DNA from 2 places in the Mitsuaria sp. CC2 genome. Region 2 is predicted to be linked to the other one. Evidence: predicted binding sites of a transcription regulator. Region 2 holds the regulator's gene; the other holds the start of a gene.

Region 1 (8,115 bases), on a different contig from region 2:
GTCGCGCATCCGGATCTGGCTCATTCCCGCGTGACGCGGGCGATGCTGTCCGCCGCGCACGGCCTGCCCGACGTCCGCGTGCGCGACCTCTACGCGCTGTACCCGGACTACTCGATCGACACGCACGCCGAGCAGGAGGCCCTGCGCGACGCCGAGATGCTGGTCTGGCTGCACCCGATGCACTGGTACGGCATGCCGGCGCTGATGAAGCTGTGGGTGGACGAGGTGCTGAGCGTCGGCTTCGCGTACGGCCAGACCGGTCACGCGCTGCACGGCAAGGACCTGTGGCTGGTGACCTCCGCCGGCGGCAGCGAACACTCGTACAGCGCCGAGGGCTACAACCGCCATCCGGTCGGCGACTTCCTGCTGCCCTATGCGCAGACGGCCGCGCTGTGCGGCATGCGCTTCCTGCCGCCGCTGATCCTGCACGGCGCGCAGAAGGCGGCGGCCGAACAGGTCCAGGCCCATGCGCAGGCCTTCGTCGAGGGCCTGCGCGCGTTGCCTGAATGGTGCGAGCACCAGCCCGAGCCCCCGCAGGAGACGGTCCCCGACGACGAGCGCCCGGTGCGCGAGGAAGGAGCGCCGGTCTGATGGATGTCTCCACTCCGATGGCCGCGGCGTCCGCCGCGATGACTGCCGCGTCCGCCGCCGTGACCGCGACCGAAAGCGCCGTGCACGGCGCTCATGGCAACTGGCTGCTGACCCCGCTCGTCCTGCTGGCCGCCGCGGTGCTCGCGGTACCGCTGGCGCGCGGGTTGAAGCTGGGATCGATCCTGGGCTATCTCGTGGCGGGCGTGCTGCTCGGGCCGCAGGTGCTGGGGCTGATCAGCCAGCCGGCGACGGTGCTGGAAATCGGCGAATTCGGCGTCGTGCTGATGATGTTCCTGGTCGGCCTGGAGCTCGAGCCCAAGCGGCTGTGGGCGATGCGCCGGCCGATCTTCGGTTGGGGATCGGCGCAGATGCTGGGCTGCGCGGCCCTGCTGCTGATCCCGTCCTTCTTCCTCGACGCTGACTGGCACGCCGCCGTCATCGCGGCGCTGGGGTTGGCGATGTCCTCGACGGCGGTGGCGCTGGCCACGCTCAGCGAAAAGAACCTCGGCAACACGCGCGCCGGCCAGAGCGTGATCAGCGTCGCGCTGCTGCAGGACATCGCCGCGATCCCGGTGCTGGCGCTGGTGCCCCTCCTGGCGAGCCAGGGCCGGCCCGCCGCGGGCCATTCCGGCGGACGGATCTGGCTGGCGCTCGGGGCGCTCGTGCTGATCGTGCTGGGCGGCCGGCTGCTGCTGCGGCCGCTGCTGCGCTGGATCGCGCGCAGCGGCACACCGGAGATCTTCACCGCCGCCTCGCTGCTGCTGGTGCTGGCGGCGGCGATGCTGATGCAGAAGGCGGGACTGTCGATGGCGCTGGGCGCCTTCGCGGCCGGCGTGCTGCTCGCGGAGAGCGAGTACCGCCGCGCGTTGGAGGCCGACCTGGAACCGTTCAAGGGGCTGCTGCTCGGCATGTTCTTCATCGCCGTGGGCATGGGGCTGGACCTGACGGTGCTGTGGCACAAGCCGTTGGTCGTGCTCGGCCTGCTGGCCGCGCTCTGGCTGTGCAAGGGTGTGGTGCTGGCGGTGCTGGGTCGGGCCATGGGCCTGCCCAGGCCGGAGCGCGCGGTTTTCGTCATCCTGCTGGCGCAGGGCGGCGAGTTCGGCTTCGTCGTCTTCCAGCTGGCCGAGCAGGCGACGCTGCTGGATGCGGAACAGCGCTCGGTGCTGGTCGCGGCGGTCGCCCTGTCGCTGGCGCTGACCCCGGCGCTGCTGGCCTGGGCGCAGCGTCGCGCCGGCCAGATCGAGCGCAAGTCGCCGCACGCGCTCACCGAGCAGCAGGAGTCGACGGTGATCATCGCGGGCTTCGGGCGCTACGGGCAGATCATCGGGCGCATGCTCTTCGCCAACGGCATTCCGGCGACGGTACTGGACCACGACGCCGACACCGTCGAATCGCTGCGGCGCTTCGGCTGGCGCGTATTCTGGGGCGACGCGACCCGGCTGGAACTGCTGCGCACCGCAGGTGCCCAGCACGCGCGGGTGCTGGTGCTGGCTGTCGACGATTTCAACCACAGTGTCAAGATCGCCGAAATCGCGCGGCAGCATTTCCCGCACCTGACCATCGTCGCGCGGGCGCGCAACGTCCAGCACTATTACGCGCTGCGCGAACTGGGCGTCGAATTGATCGAGCGCGAGACGCTGGACTCCGCGCTCATGAGCGCGCGCAGCGTGCTCCAGCAGTTGGGCTGGGAGCCGCACGCGGCGCGGCAGATGGCGTGGCGTTTCCGGCGTCACACCGTCGAGCAGACCGAGGCACTTCGCCCGCACCGGGGCGACCTGGACACGCTGATCGCCATGTCCAAGCGAGGTCGCGAGCAGCTGGAGGAGCGCCTCGCCGCTGAACGCAAGGCGCTGGCCGAGGGCAAGGTCCGCAATCCCTGGCAGGAGCCGCATCTGGCGCCGGGAGCGGCCCCGGCTGCCGCCCCGATCGCGACGCCGGTGTCATCCGAGCATCCCCTGCCGGACAAGGCCTGACGAGGGCGGCGACAATCGACCGCTTATGTTTGCCCCTTCCCAACTCGAGGTCCGGCGATTCTTCTGCCAGACCTATCGCAAGTACCGCGACAAGCTGCCGCTGACGCCGATGGAGGCGATCGCCTCGGACTGGATCGAGCAGCATCCGGAGTACCACGAGGAACTCGCCGACGAAGACGCCGCGCTCGCGGCGGTCTATACGGTCGAGGACGGCCGCACGAATCCGTTCCTTCACCTCTCCATGCACCTGAGTCTGATGGAGCAGCACCAGATCGACCAGCCGACCGGCGTGCGCCAGGCGCTGGATCTTCTGGCCGCTCGTCGCCAATCGCTGCACGAGGCCCACCACGAGGCGATGGAATGCCTGGGCGAGATGATCTGGTCCTCACAGCGCAGCGGCCTGCCCCCGGACGGCCACGTCTACCTGGACTGCCTGCGGCGCAAGGCGACGCGGACGCCGACCTGACGTCGACCAGCAATGCAAAAGGCCACGCACTGCGTGGCCTTCGTCATTGGAGAGGCGCCCGGCTTACGCCTGGATAGCGCCACCCAGCGCCGACTTGCGCTCGCTCTTGCCGGACGCGCCATACAGGCCGCTCGGCTCGCCGGGCATCAGCACGTCGATGGCGCGGTCCAGCGCCGCGGTGGCACGGGCCAGAGATTCGCGCTGGGCGGCGACACGGCCGCCAGCCTGCATCAGACGGGTGCGCAGCCCTTGCGGCACGGTGCCGGTACGCGCGGCCGCGCTGAACTGTTCGATCGCCCGGGCCAGCGCCGCGTGCAACGACGCCGCGTGCAGCTCGATCGCCTGCGAGTCGCGTCGATGCAGCGCGTCGCCCAGCAGGTTCAGGCAGCTTTCGACGTCCTGGAGCGGTTGCTCCAGATCGACGGAGGTCGTGGTCAGAGGCGTGGCGGTCATGGGCGTCACCGGAAAAGCTTGGATCTTGGTCGCTTCAGCTCAGCTTTTTACGACTGGGCGCTCAGTGCGACTGCTGGGTGCGGCCCAGCATCTCGGACGCGTTGGCGATCAGCTTGTCGGCGATCGCGTCAGCGTTGATCTTGAACTCGCCCTTCTCGATCGCGCTGGCGATGCGGGCGACCTTCTCCGCGTCGAAGCTGCCGTCGTCCTGGCCCGTGCCCGAGATCAGGCTGCTGGCCGTGCTCGACAGTTCGACCTTGGATCCCTCGTTCGAGGGGGCAGCGGCACCGGCCTTGGCGGCCTTGGCGCCCCCCTCGGTCGCGCCGGCAGCGGTGCCGCCGACTTTCGAGTAGGCGTTGATGTCAGCGTTGTTACCGATCTTCATGGCGTTTCTCCATGGGCCCGAGAACTTCCGGATCCCTTCCATTAGCGGGTTTATCGACCTGCCTGGACGGAACTTGAGGGGCGAGCTTCACAAATTAGACAGATCTCTCGGTGAAGGGCCTCACAGTACCACCTCCACCCGTCGTTCACCGATCGTACGCCCGGTGGCCATGCGGCCATTGTCGAAACGTACCCGGACATCCTGGCCTTCCAGCCCGACACCCATCGCCTGGCCTTCGCCGGCGATCGCATATCCATCCCCGGTGGCCATCACCTGCACCCGGTCTCCCGGCTGCACCCATTGGCGCAGCTTGAGGTCGACGGAACGCAGTGCCTGGCCGGCCGCGACCGGTTTGGCGAGGTGGCGCCCGAGCCAGCCATCCGCTTGTGTATAGATGGCGCCGGCCTCACCGGCAATATCTACTTCGGCCAGCCGGAAATGTTCTTGAGTCAGGACCGTGCCGGTCGGCAGGTCGGCGGCGGCAACAAAGGCCTGACCGAAGACCTTGATCGTCAGCGGCAGCGTCACGTTCCACCTGGTCACGCCGGCCAGACAGCGCAGGCCCAGCCGGGTGCGGCCCCACATGCGGCTGCCGGGCGGCAGGTAGGGCTGGATCTGCGCGCAGGGCGCCAGGCGCAGGCGCGGGTCCAGCTTGCCGATCTCGATCTCCACGCGCGCCTGGTCCGGCGCCACCTGGCGGGCGCCGGCCATCGCCAGCGTCTGCAGGCGATCTTCCAGCGTCGCGTCCAGCGCACCGAGGCCCGAGGCGCCAGGTTCGCTAATAGAAATATTGGGCGCCGCGGCGATCTGCACCGGCGCGGCAGTCTGCGCCTCGGCCTCGTCGACCAGCCCGAACATCAGCCACACGGACATCAGCGCCCCCGCCAGCAGGGCGGGCAGCGCCTGCGCGTGGCGGGCATGGGTGGGGTGGCAGCTTTGCGGCATGGGTCGGAACTGTACGGATCCGGGGCTCGCCGGTGGCTTCGAAATGCGCCGGGATCACCCGTCTTATCGCGCTCATGTTTTCGGACCTGCTGAACACAATGCTCGAACCTGACAAAAACGGGTGACAGGCAACGGGCCGCGTCCCGACGCCCCGCCCCGTCCGAAGGAGAAACGACATGCTGAACAAACTGACCGACGCGATGAACTTCCAGTCCCAGGCGCTGACCCTGCGGGCGGAGCGTCAGCGTCTGCTGGCCAGCAACATCGCCAATGCCGACACCCCGGGCTACCAGTCCAAGGACATGGACTTCGCCAAGGCGCTGCGCGCGGCGACCTCCCCGGCGGCCAATCCTTCGGAGTCCAACCAGACCCTGACCCAGCGCACCCAGAACGCACTGCAGAGCAGCCTGAGCGCGATGACCAGCATGGACAGCAACACCGTCGACATGGACCGCGAGCGCGCCAGCTTCGCTGACAACACGGTGAAGTACGAGGCCTCGCTGCGGTTCCTGAACGGCTCGATCCGCACGATGCTGGACGCGATGAAGTCGCCGAACGCCGCCTGATCGGCCGCTAGAAGAAGGAGCCCGTCATGTCGATGTTCAGCATCTTCCACATCAGCGGCAGCGCGGTCAGCGCGCAGAGCCAGCGCCTGAACGCGGTGGCCAGCAACATGGCCAACGCCGACACGGTCGCCGGCCCGGACGGCCAGGCGTACAAGGCACGCCAGGTGGTGTTCCAGAGCGTGCTCGCCCAGAACGGCATGGACCAGACCGACGTCGGCGTGCAGGTGGTGGGCGTCCAGGAGAACCAGACCCCCGGCCGCCGCATCCATGACCCTGGCCACCAGTTGGCGGACGCCGACGGCTACGTCACCTACAGCAATGTGAACAGCGTGGAGGAGATGGTCAACATGATCTCCGCCTCCCGCTCATACCAGAACAACCTCGAGGTCATGGGCACCGCCAAGTCGCTGCTGCTCAAGACCCTGCAGATGGGCCAGGGCTGACCGCCTGCTCCGCCAGATCAACCGCAAGTAACGCGAACAAAGCGCGAACGGAACGCCCATCATGGACTTCACCGCCCTGAACAACAACACGAAGACCGGCGCCGCCACGAACACGGCCGCCGCCAGCGCCACCGGCACGAGCGCGCAGGAAACCTCCGACCGTTTCCTGAAGCTGCTGGTCGCGCAGTTGCAGAACCAGGATCCGATGAACCCGATGGACAACGCCGCGGTCACGACCCAGATGGCGCAGATCCAAACCGTCACCGGCGTCAGCACGCTGAACAGCAGCATCCAGGCCCTGGGCAGCCAGTTCGGCCAGATGCAAGCGCTGCAGAGCGTGAGCCTGGTCGGCCGCGAGGTCACGGTCCCCGGCAACAAGGTGAACGTCGCCGACGGCAAGGCCACGATGAACTTCGATCTGGCCGGCGCCGCCGACGCGGTCAAGCTGGAGATCCTCAACGGGGCCGGCGAAGTCGTCTCCACGCAGGACCTCGGCAAGATGAAGAGCGGCATGCAGTCGTACACCTGGGACGCCTCCAAGGCGACCGAAACGACCAACCTGAGCTTCCGCGTCACGGCGACCAACGCCAGCGCGCCGGTCACCACCACCACCCTCACCCGCGACACGGTGCGCGCGGTGAACACGAGCGGCGCCACGCTGCAGCTCGAACTCAAGAATTCCGGCCTGGTCGATTACGACAAGGTCCGGTCGCTGGGCTGATCCCAGCACTTCCGCCCCAGCCCAGCTCCCCAGCTTCACCCCGATTTATCCCGCAGATTCGCGCCTGAATCGCCCAAGGACACCACCATGAGCTTCCAACAAGGCCTCTCCGGACTGAACGCTTCCAGCAAGAACCTGGAAGTCATCGGCAACAACATCGCCAACTCGCAGACCTACGGCGCCAAGTCGTCGCGGGCCGAGTTCGCCGACATGTATGCCGCCTCGCTCAACGGCGCCGGCTCCAACGACGTCGGCATCGGCGTGCAGATCCAGACGGTGGCGCAGCAGTTCACACAGGGCAATATCTCGATCACCGAGAACCCGATGGACCTGGCGATCAACGGCGCGGGCTTCTTCCAGGTGTCCGACGGCAAGAGCCCGACGGTGTACACGCGCAACGGGCAGTTCAAGGTCGACAAGGACGGCAACATCGTCAACAACGACCAGCTCAAGCTGATGGGCTACCCCGCGGACGCCAACGGCGTGATCCAGCCGGGCCTGGCCACCGGTCTGAAGCTGCCCACCGGCGGCATCGATCCCAAGGTCACCAGCGACATCAAGATGGAGTTCAACCTGGACTCCCGCGCCGGCCCGACCGCCGCCTACGACCTGACCGATCCGGCCGACCCGAACTCGCCCAAGATCGACAAGACCGGCATCACGCTGAACGACCCCACCTCGTACAACAACGCGACGTCGATGACGGTGTACGACGCCAAGGGCCAGCCCACCGCGCTGACCATGTACTTCCAGCGCGCCAACAACGACGACGCCAACGGCAACACCGTCTGGAACGTCTATCTGACGGCCAACGGCAGCGCGGTGCAGTTCGACTCGCAGGGCAACCCGATCGAGACCGACGACGGCACCGCCAAGGGCAACCCGCTGACGCCGTTCACGCAGATGACCTTCCTGCCCACCGGGGGCAAGCCCGTCTCGCCCGGCCCGAGCGAATTTCTGAACCTGAAGATCCCCGCCGGCACGAACTCGCAGGGCGCGCCGACGCTGCCGATCCCGGCGCCGCCGGCCGACCCGTCGGATCCGTCGGTGCAGGGCATCAGCTTCGACCTGCGCTCGGCCACGGAGAACGGCTCCAACTTCGCCGTGACCGACCTGAGCCAGAACGGCTACGCGCCGGGCCAGTTGGTCGGCATCAAGCTGGAAGACAACGGCATCGTGACCGCCCGCTATTCGAATGGCGAATCCAAGCCTGCCGGCCAGGTTGAACTGGCGAATTTCCGCAACCCGCAAGGCCTGCAGCCGCTGGGCGGCAATGTCTGGGCACGGACCAACGCGTCGGGCGATCCGGTCGTGGGCGTCCCCGGCGACGGCAACCTGGGCGTGCTCACCCCGGGCGCGCTGGAGGAGTCCAACGTGGACCTGACTTCCGAACTGGTCAACATGATGACCGCCCAGCGCGTCTACCAGGCCAATTCGCAGACCATCAAGACGCAGGACCAGGTCCTGCAGACGCTGGTCAACCTGCGCTGATCCCGGCGCAGCCGAGCTGACCGACCCCATTGCCGATCGCTGAGGAGTTGTCATGGACCGCATGATCTACCTGTCGATGAG
Region 2 (8,115 bases):
TTTCACCAGGGAGTATTCCCCACCCGCCACTCCAATCAACGCCCAGCGGCAACTGAACATATACATTCTTCAACGCCGCACCTTGCTTATTTCGGAAAGACAGCAGCACTTTGCGGAGTGGCCAATTTTGCGCTCGACCTTCCGGCAGCATGACAAAGACGTAATAGTCGGGGCTCACCAACGTGCCCGCGTATTCAATCGGCCCACTATTCCAATACGAAGGCATGCCGAATTTTCCGTCGGGCAGCGTGACGGTACGGTTGTTGTAGTCGTACTTAGCCCCAGGCGGAAGGACTCTCTCCGTTGATAGGGACGGAAGTGTCTGATCCACTTCGCTCACTGAGCGGATCACCGCCTTGATGTAGCGTTCGGGAGGGGGAGATCGGGGGCGCTCGACGTATCTCGGCCCCAGTACGCGCTCGAGAAAACCATAATTTCCATCGTACCAATTGGCTCCCAGGCAGAAGGAACTTCGATTGAAGTCCGTTCCCCAAATGTAGTTTCTACGGCTCGCAATGACTTCGTTGCTGGAGAGATCCACCACCTCTTGCAGCACCCCATTGAACGTGAGTACCGTTTTCCCTATCGTCCGATGGACCGGAACATGTGTATAGCGAACTTGATATGCACCCGGGACGCGATCTTCCCTGCTTGGAGAGCGGTCGGACTGCACGTCGATCGTCCCCCACTTCCTTGGCTCACCGACGCCATAGAAAAGTTCGAATTCCCACGCGCCCATGACACTGGAGCGCGGAGAGAAGTACAGAGCACTGACGTTTGGGGCCTGTCTTGATATCACCTCACCTGCGGATTCGTAGCAGACCTTGGACATTGCATCGTGCTGCGCTTGAGCCTCAGCTAGGCTGACCTTAGGTCCATTCCCGGCGCATCCGCAGATGAGCAAGGCAAGACCACACACCATAAGGAACTTGGCTTTCATACGAAGAGCATAGGGCAACAATTTCCCCCCGGCAGTTGTCGACTGGTTTCACTGCGTCACGAGAACCCGTCCGATGCGGGGCCACAACACCCAAACACAAGACGAGTGCCACACGCTCCCGCGTGGGCACTCGTTTTCATTGACGGATTGCGTGGCGACGCTTTACACGTGCAGATCGCTCAACGGCACGCCTGCTTCCTTCTCGACATCCAAATATTGTTCCTTGAGGTAGGCAAGGAACTGCGTGAGGTGGACGTGGTATTCCTCATAGTCGGCTCGGTCGTGCGGGCGAATAGTCTCGCTGCGGAGCAGCCCCTCGTGATACAGGACTGCGTCGCGCACGGCTTGCAATAGCATGGGCGCAAAAGCGTTTGGGATGGTGATCACGCGGCTTCCTTTCGGTACGCTCAAGTCTGGTTGGCTTGACCCGAAGCGTCTGCAATCGCCTTGAGAAGCGCATCGGCGAGCTTCTTCGCCTCCTCGACGTTCAATTCAATCTCGGTGTTCGCCGTCACGTTCCGATCAGCGATGCCATCGAGGGAAACGGCAGAGATGTCGACATCGGGGTGCACGTCCCAGGTCTCGATGTTGATGAAGCCCGGATGGACCTGAGCTACCTCAATCCAACCCTGGCGATACGGAACGCCGATCGCTTTAACGCGGACACTTTTCATGGCCTGCCTCGTGTGAGCCGTTGACGCAGCGTAGCTCGCGGCGTCGTCCCCCCAAAACAAAACGAGTGCCACACGCTTTCGCGCGGGCACTCGTTATCTTTTGGGGTCTGGGGATTAGGGGTCGGTCTGAAATTCGACACGGTCAGCCCGTCGGGAGGGTGTTCTGCATCTGCCGGCCGTGTTCTTCGACGGCTGCGATCTCGATGACCGTGAAGTAGCAGGAGACCTCGTGGAGGAGCTCGATGGCGATATCGCGGGGGTTGCAGTTCGTGCGGCTCGTGCGGCTCGTGCTCGCGGAGAAGTCGACTTCCTGGAAGAACGAGGTCGCGTGCGCGAGGCGGTTGCGCAGATTCGCGATGGCTGCGCGGACGGTGATGTCCTGGTCGAGCACGAGCGCATGCTTGTAGAAGCCGCCGTCTGCGCCGACCCCGTAGTGATAGGGGTTGCCGGCGGCGACGCTGAGCTGCTCCAGCGTGCGGTCGGAGTTGAGCGCGAGGGGATGGCGGTCGAGGAACGGGACCGCGCGCTCGCCGGGATTGGGGTCCAACTCGATGTGTTCGAGGGCGAGGAATTCCGAGAGCTGGAAGTTGCTGTTGGCGACGGATTGGATGAGGCGATTGGAGGGCATGGAAGTCCTTAACTAAATGACAGTTGAGGGACGACCACCTGACCTGTTGAATGCGGAGGGTGGGCGAGATGCCTAAACACGCATTTTCAGCGTGTGGTCGTCCTCGCGGAGCAACCCATCTCGCCCAAAGATCAAGCGAAACGAGCCCAAGGGGCTCGAATTTCTATTTCTAAGCGAGTGATGTTTAGGACATCGAAGGCACATTTTGGTTCCGACCCACAAATCTTTCAATCACACAAATCTGTGAATTCGAGCATCGTCACTACCGACTCCAGTAGTGACGTGACTTGTTCAGGGCGAACTAAGTCGCAGCCTTCCGATCAGCACGAATTTGAAGACGTCGCACCTCATGTATAAATTGAACAAATTTATACAACGACTGATAATCGTATGGAGAAATCCCGTCCGCATCAAAATGCATGACGCGATTTCTAATCAACCGAATAAGATCCAGTTCCTTAACGAATACTTTGCGATCAATCGATATTCTTAGTTTGCCCCAAAACTCCGCCTTACCCAGCAGCGCAACATACTCACCAAAGGTCAGGTCTGCGACATTTGCGATGATTCGTTCCGTATCAGCATTATCCTTTACAGATCCCAACTCATCTGCATCAAAGCGGCCATCGATGAGTTTACGGATATGATTTTCAATCTCTCCAAGCAGGAGAAAAGGTTCGGATAGTTGTTTGAATTGAAGACTTAGATCCGTCGATGTCACTATCCCCTGGATCTTTCGATCCAAGCCACGAACCAACACATAAGAATTTTCAATAATGGTTGGGATGACTGAGAATAATGAGGCGTCGGCATCCACCTCGAGGTGAGGTTTCATATGCTCACGCACCGTTCCCGCAGGAGCCTCTGCGCTCAATGCCAACGTAGGGCCGATACTTTTCCAACTGACCACACCTTTCACATCGCGCTCAGACGACATCACCGGCAGTTGAGAGAAGTCATGCCGCAGCATCAACGTCACCGCCTCTTGCAGAGTGCAGTCAGGCGCAACGTATAGCGGCACAGTATTCGCCGCCAAGAGTCTGCCAATTCTGAAGGCAGGTTCCGCTAGTGCCCCGACAACTAAGCGGCGCGAAACGGCGCTTTCAGCAACAACCTCTCCTTCCGCTATGTTGTCCTGCTCTTCCTCCTCTTCCTCTTCCAACTCCTCAATCTCTTCCTCATCGTCGTTTGCGGACTTTGACAGGATGAAACTTACTGGAGTATCTAGAGGGACCGACTCAAAATCGGGAACAGTCTCAACCTCGTGCGTTCTCAATAAATCTCGAACCCAGTACACAACTTGAGTTCCTCGACGCTCGGCATTGAACCATGCAAGCAGCTCTCTGACGGAAATCGGATCAATCGGCTTCTGCTGATCTAGACCCTCTTTGATTGCCGCCATTCGCTGAGTTCGCTCTGTCGTAGTCAGAAACATTTACTCTCCCAAATTTTTTAGTATCGCTAGCGCCTCAAAAGCCGAACGCCAACCTCACCCCACCCCAATGCCTCCCAGCAACGGTGACGGGTGCCGAAGCCTCCTTGAGCAGCACGAAGTTCCCGCCGCCCATATCCCGGCGGTAGGTTTGCAGGAGGAACGGTCGTTGATTCCGGGCTGACGCCAGCCCTGTCCGGTCGTTGAAGATCCGCCGGTAGCGGCTGTTGGCTGTGTTCCAAGCCACATCCCCCGCGCGCTGGGGCTGGCAGTACCGCTTGTTATGCGTCGCCACGTACCCGTTGCGGTCCACCGCGATGCAGAACACCACCTTGTCCGAGAACTTCAGCACCCGCTCCTGGACCTCCGGGAACAGCTGATCCGCGATCTGCGTGAATCTCGTCGTGAACTGCTGCGGGTCGGTCCCAGCGATCGGCTGGTAATGCTCGTCGAAGAGCGACGACACATCGATCCGCTTCTCCTTCACCGCGCGTTCGAGCAGGCCGGCAATCTCCGCCGCCGCCCCCTGCACCGCCTGGATGTACGGCGAGTCCTCGACCTCGACGCCGCTCGACGCGATCTGCTCGATCATCTGCTCCGACAGCCGCAGGAAACGGTCGCTGCACGCGAACGCCGATTCCAGCTTGCGCATCGCCTGCTGGATCTCCACCCCGAGCTCTCCCGAGCGCTCCGCCAACTGCTGCGTCGTCGCCTGGCTTTCCTGCGCCGATTTCGCGATGAGGTCGACATCGACCTCCACATCCGCGAACGCCTGCAGGATCTTGCTCTGACCGGCTCCTCCCGAGCCGTCCGCCCTCAGCTCCCGGCTGAAGGTCTCGATCCGCGCATCCAGCGTCCCCACCGTGCCCATGATGGCCTTCGACGACGCTTCCACCTGCGCCGCCAAGTCCTTCACCGCATCCGCCACCACGCCGAAACCGCGCCCCGCCTCGCCGGCGCGCTTGGCCTCCACCGACGCGTTGAACGCCACCAGCCGCGTCTGCAACGCGATCTTCGTGATCTCGGAGGCCGCGTCGGACACCTGCCGCAGCGTCGACACGATGCCGCCGACTTCTTCGCCCACGCCGGACAGCGCCGTGCGCGCGCGCTCCACCGCCTCGCGCGTCTGGTTCGTCGATTGGTTGATGCCGTCCTGCGCATGCCGGACCTGCTCCAGCTCGGAGCCCAGCGCCTGCATCGCCTGCGCCTGCGAGGTCACGACCTTCTGCGTGTCCTCCAGCAACCCGCGGACTTCGGCCGCGTCGCGGCCCAGCTTCGAGACGCCGCCCGAGAGCTCCCGGACGACCTGGCTCGTGTTGTTGTGCATCGCCGGCTCACGCAAACCGACCTCGGTTCCGCCAGCCGACGCGTCAGGCGCCGCCTCCCCGGCGCGCCTGCGCAATGAGTCCCACATCGGACGCTCCCCCCATGGTTCTTGACCACAAGGACTGCGGCCGCTATGCGGCTACTTTTACCAGTCGCGCAGCTTCACGCGCAATCGGGCAATCGCTTGACTGTGCAGCTGGCACACCCGCGATTCGGTCACCTTCAGCACCGCGGCGATCTCTTTCAGGTTCATGTCATGTTCGTAGTACATGGACATGACATACGCCTCGCGCTCCGGCAGGTTCTTGATCGCCTCCACCAGCGCCTCGCGCATGCGGTGGTCGCCCAGCATCGACATCGGGTCCGCCGAGTTGTCACCCACGTGGCGGTCCAGGTAGTCGTCGTTGTCCTCGCCTCCGGAGATGTCCTCCAGATAGACGAGTTGCGTCCCGCGCACCTTGCCCAGCATCTCCTGGTACTCCGTCAGCGGAATGCCCATCTCGGCGGCAATCTCCGACTCCTGCGGCGCCCGGCCGAGCTTCTGCTCCAGCTTGTGCACCGCGCTCTCGATCGAGCGCTGCTGGCGGCGGTTGCCGCGGCTCATCCAGTCGTTGCCGCGCAGCTCATCGAGCATCGCGCCGCGGATGCGCTGCGTCGCGAACGTCTCGAACTGCACGCCCTGCGCCGTGTCGAAGCGCGACAGCGCGTCCGTCAGGCCGATCAGGCCGACCTGGATCAGGTCGTCCAGTTCGACGTTGGCCGGCAGTTTCGCGATCATCTGATGCGCCAGTCGGCGCACCAGCGGGCTGTACTGGCGGATCAGCGAGTTGTTGTCGAGTTGACCCTTGGCGGTGTACATCGTCTCGTCTCCAATCCGGCGTCAATGCGCAGCGAGGGTCACGCCTTGCGGGGCGCGGCCAGCCTTGGGCTGCCACATCGGTCGCGGACGCAGCGGCATGGCGTCAGCAGCGCTGTCGAGCGCCGCTCCGGGCACCGAAGCCAGCAGCAGTTCGCGCGCCATGTGACGCATCTCGTGCGTCAGCGGCGCCGTCACCGGCTGGCGGGGATCCAAACAAGCCCACTCGCGCAGCACCGCGCCGAGGAAACCGTCGCCGCAGCTCGACAGCTGCTGCGCGATCCGCTCCGCCAGGCGCAGCTGCGGGTTGCAGGCCAGCAGCAGGCTGTAGACCATCAGGCCAGCGCGCTGCGTCAGCCACTTCATGCCGGCGTAGGCGTAGGTCACGCTCTGCACGTCGGTGTCGGCCAGCAGCACCGGACGCACTTCGCGCGAGACCAGCACGCGGCTCAGTTCCGCGGCGCTGGCGTGCAGCAGCACGACGTCCGCGTACGGCGCGGCGTCGGTCACTGCTTCCAAAAATTGGGCGGCCGAGCCGTTGGCATTGACGTAGCGCATCGGCAGTCCGCGCGCGGCCAGGAAGGAGACCTTCGCCGACAGCGGTTCCACACAGGCCGCGAGGTCCACCGCCGCCAGTTCCGACGCCGCCGAAGCCTGCTCGCCCGCGTCCACGACCAGCGTGTGCAGGCCGAGTTCCCCGAAAGCCGCGCACATGCCTTCCAGCAGCGCGCCGCTGCCTACGACGTGCGGGTTGCTCACCACCGGCACCACGCGCACGCGCGCCGTGGCGAACAGACGGCGCAGGCCGTCGGCCTGGTCCTTGGGAGCATTGCTGAAGTCGCGCATTGGGCTGCTCTGTGTCTCTTGCGTGTTCCGCCCCAGCGCCCTGTCCCTCTCGAGAGGAACCGGCCAATGCTGGAGCCGTTACCGGAAGTTTCCCTCCCGGGGCCACCCTTTGACCGGGAATTGAAAGGGGGAAACACCCCGCTTTTCTCTCCCGTCACCCTCACCTCGTGGACCTCTCACACAACGACGTCGGACCTGCCCCCGCTCCGATGGAAACCCAATGGAAAAAGGGGGAAGAGCCCGAACCCTTCCCCCTTTCTAGAACTTGTGCCCGCCTTTGGCAACTCCCCTCCCCGGGAAGCCCCCTCCGACCGAGCGGTCAGCCCTTGATCAATTCATCCCCATCGGCGATGCGGCGCCCGCGCCGCCCGCCATGGTGCCGGCGGTGAAGATCAGGTTGACGTCGGAGGCGTCCACGCGCCAGGCCGACTGGCCGTGGCTGCGCAGCGCGCGCTGCACCAGCGCCTGCGACGACAGGCGATGCCAGTCTTCCGGCACGCGCTGGCCGTTGGTGACGCCCAGCACGCGCAGCTTGTGGCGGATCACGGTGTCCAGCGCCGGGGCCAGCTTCACCGCTTCGTCCAGCTTCGACAGGATGACGCCCTGCGCTTCCGCGCCGCGCCATGCGCCGACCACGTCCTCGATCGTCTCGCCCTGCTGGGCGGCGTTGACGACCAGGATGCGCTTGATGCTCTTGTGCGCCAGCATGTCCAGCAGCTCGGCGGTCCGGCTGTCGCGCTGGGCCGTGCCGGCCGTGTCGATCAGCACCATCTTCTTGGACGACAGCAGGTCCAGCAGGTCTTCCAGCGACGCGCGGTCATGCGCCGTGTGCACCGGCACGCCGAGGATGCGGCCGTAGGCGCGCAGCTGCTCGTGAGCGCCGATCCGGTAGGCGTCCAGCGTGATCAGGCCCAGCTGGCTCGCGCCGTACTTGGTCGCGAAGGCCGCGGCGATCTTGGCCGTCGTCGTCGTCTTGCCGACGCCGGTCGAGCCGATCATCGCGAACACGCCGCCCTGATCTTCCAGGGCCGGCTGCTGCTCGGCGGTCTGCACGTTGCGCGACAGCACGTTCGCGGCCCACGCCTGCGAATCGGCTTCCTCGGTCGTCTGCGCCGGCAGGCCTTCGACCAGCTTGCGCACCAGGGCCGGCGAGAAACCGGAATCCAGCAGCTTCTGCGTCAGGCGAGCCTGCGCCGGCTGGCGCTGCAGCTTCTCCATGAAGGCCAGCGCGCCGAAGCGCTCTTCGATCATGCCCTTCATCGCGCGCAGCTCGGTCATCATCTCCTGCTCGCGACGCGAGGACGACGGCATGTCGTTCAGCGGATGGTTGCCCATCCCGCCGAAGCCGTGGCCGATGCCGCCCAGGTCCTGCATGGCCTGCTGCTGCACACGGATCTCGTCGCGCAGCACCGG

Evidence for each region. Region 2 encodes FliA, which starts transcription of late flagellar genes. Its sites were predicted from a motif close to CTAAAGTTTNNNNNNNNNNNGCCGNTA; they were not measured.
Region 1: the regulator FliA is predicted to act here: its motif matches at 3,920-3,946, upstream of flgM (flagellar biosynthesis anti-sigma factor FlgM).

The regions. Positions count from the first base shown of each region.
Region 1 covers NZ_JARVXN010000022.1:127,393-135,507, forward strand. Annotated here, with positions in the region: gene PV762_RS15895 (NAD(P)H-dependent oxidoreductase) at 1-591, shown strand, start outside; gene kefC (glutathione-regulated potassium-efflux system protein KefC) at 591-2,564, shown strand; gene PV762_RS15905 (DUF1841 family protein) at 2,590-3,030, shown strand; gene PV762_RS15910 (hypothetical protein) at 3,094-3,483, opposite strand; gene flgM (flagellar biosynthesis anti-sigma factor FlgM) at 3,545-3,868, opposite strand; gene flgA (flagellar basal body P-ring formation chaperone FlgA) at 3,989-4,813, opposite strand; gene flgB (flagellar basal body rod protein FlgB) at 4,990-5,379, shown strand; gene flgC (flagellar basal body rod protein FlgC) at 5,406-5,822, shown strand; gene PV762_RS15935 (flagellar hook assembly protein FlgD) at 5,884-6,543, shown strand; gene flgE (flagellar hook protein FlgE) at 6,631-8,034, shown strand; gene flgF (flagellar basal-body rod protein FlgF) at 8,087-8,115, shown strand, end outside.
Region 2 covers NZ_JARVXN010000003.1:106,427-114,541, reverse strand. Annotated here, with positions in the region: gene PV762_RS01215 (hypothetical protein) at 1-940, opposite strand, end outside; gene PV762_RS01210 (hypothetical protein) at 1,103-1,327, opposite strand; gene PV762_RS01205 (hypothetical protein) at 1,348-1,614, opposite strand; gene PV762_RS01200 (hypothetical protein) at 1,757-2,242, opposite strand; gene PV762_RS01195 (HPP family protein) at 2,544-3,677, opposite strand; gene PV762_RS01190 (methyl-accepting chemotaxis protein) at 3,712-4,872, opposite strand; gene PV762_RS01185 (RNA polymerase sigma factor FliA) at 5,146-5,859, opposite strand; gene PV762_RS01180 (MinD/ParA family ATP-binding protein) at 5,881-6,702, opposite strand; gene flhF (flagellar biosynthesis protein FlhF) at 7,033-8,115, opposite strand, start outside.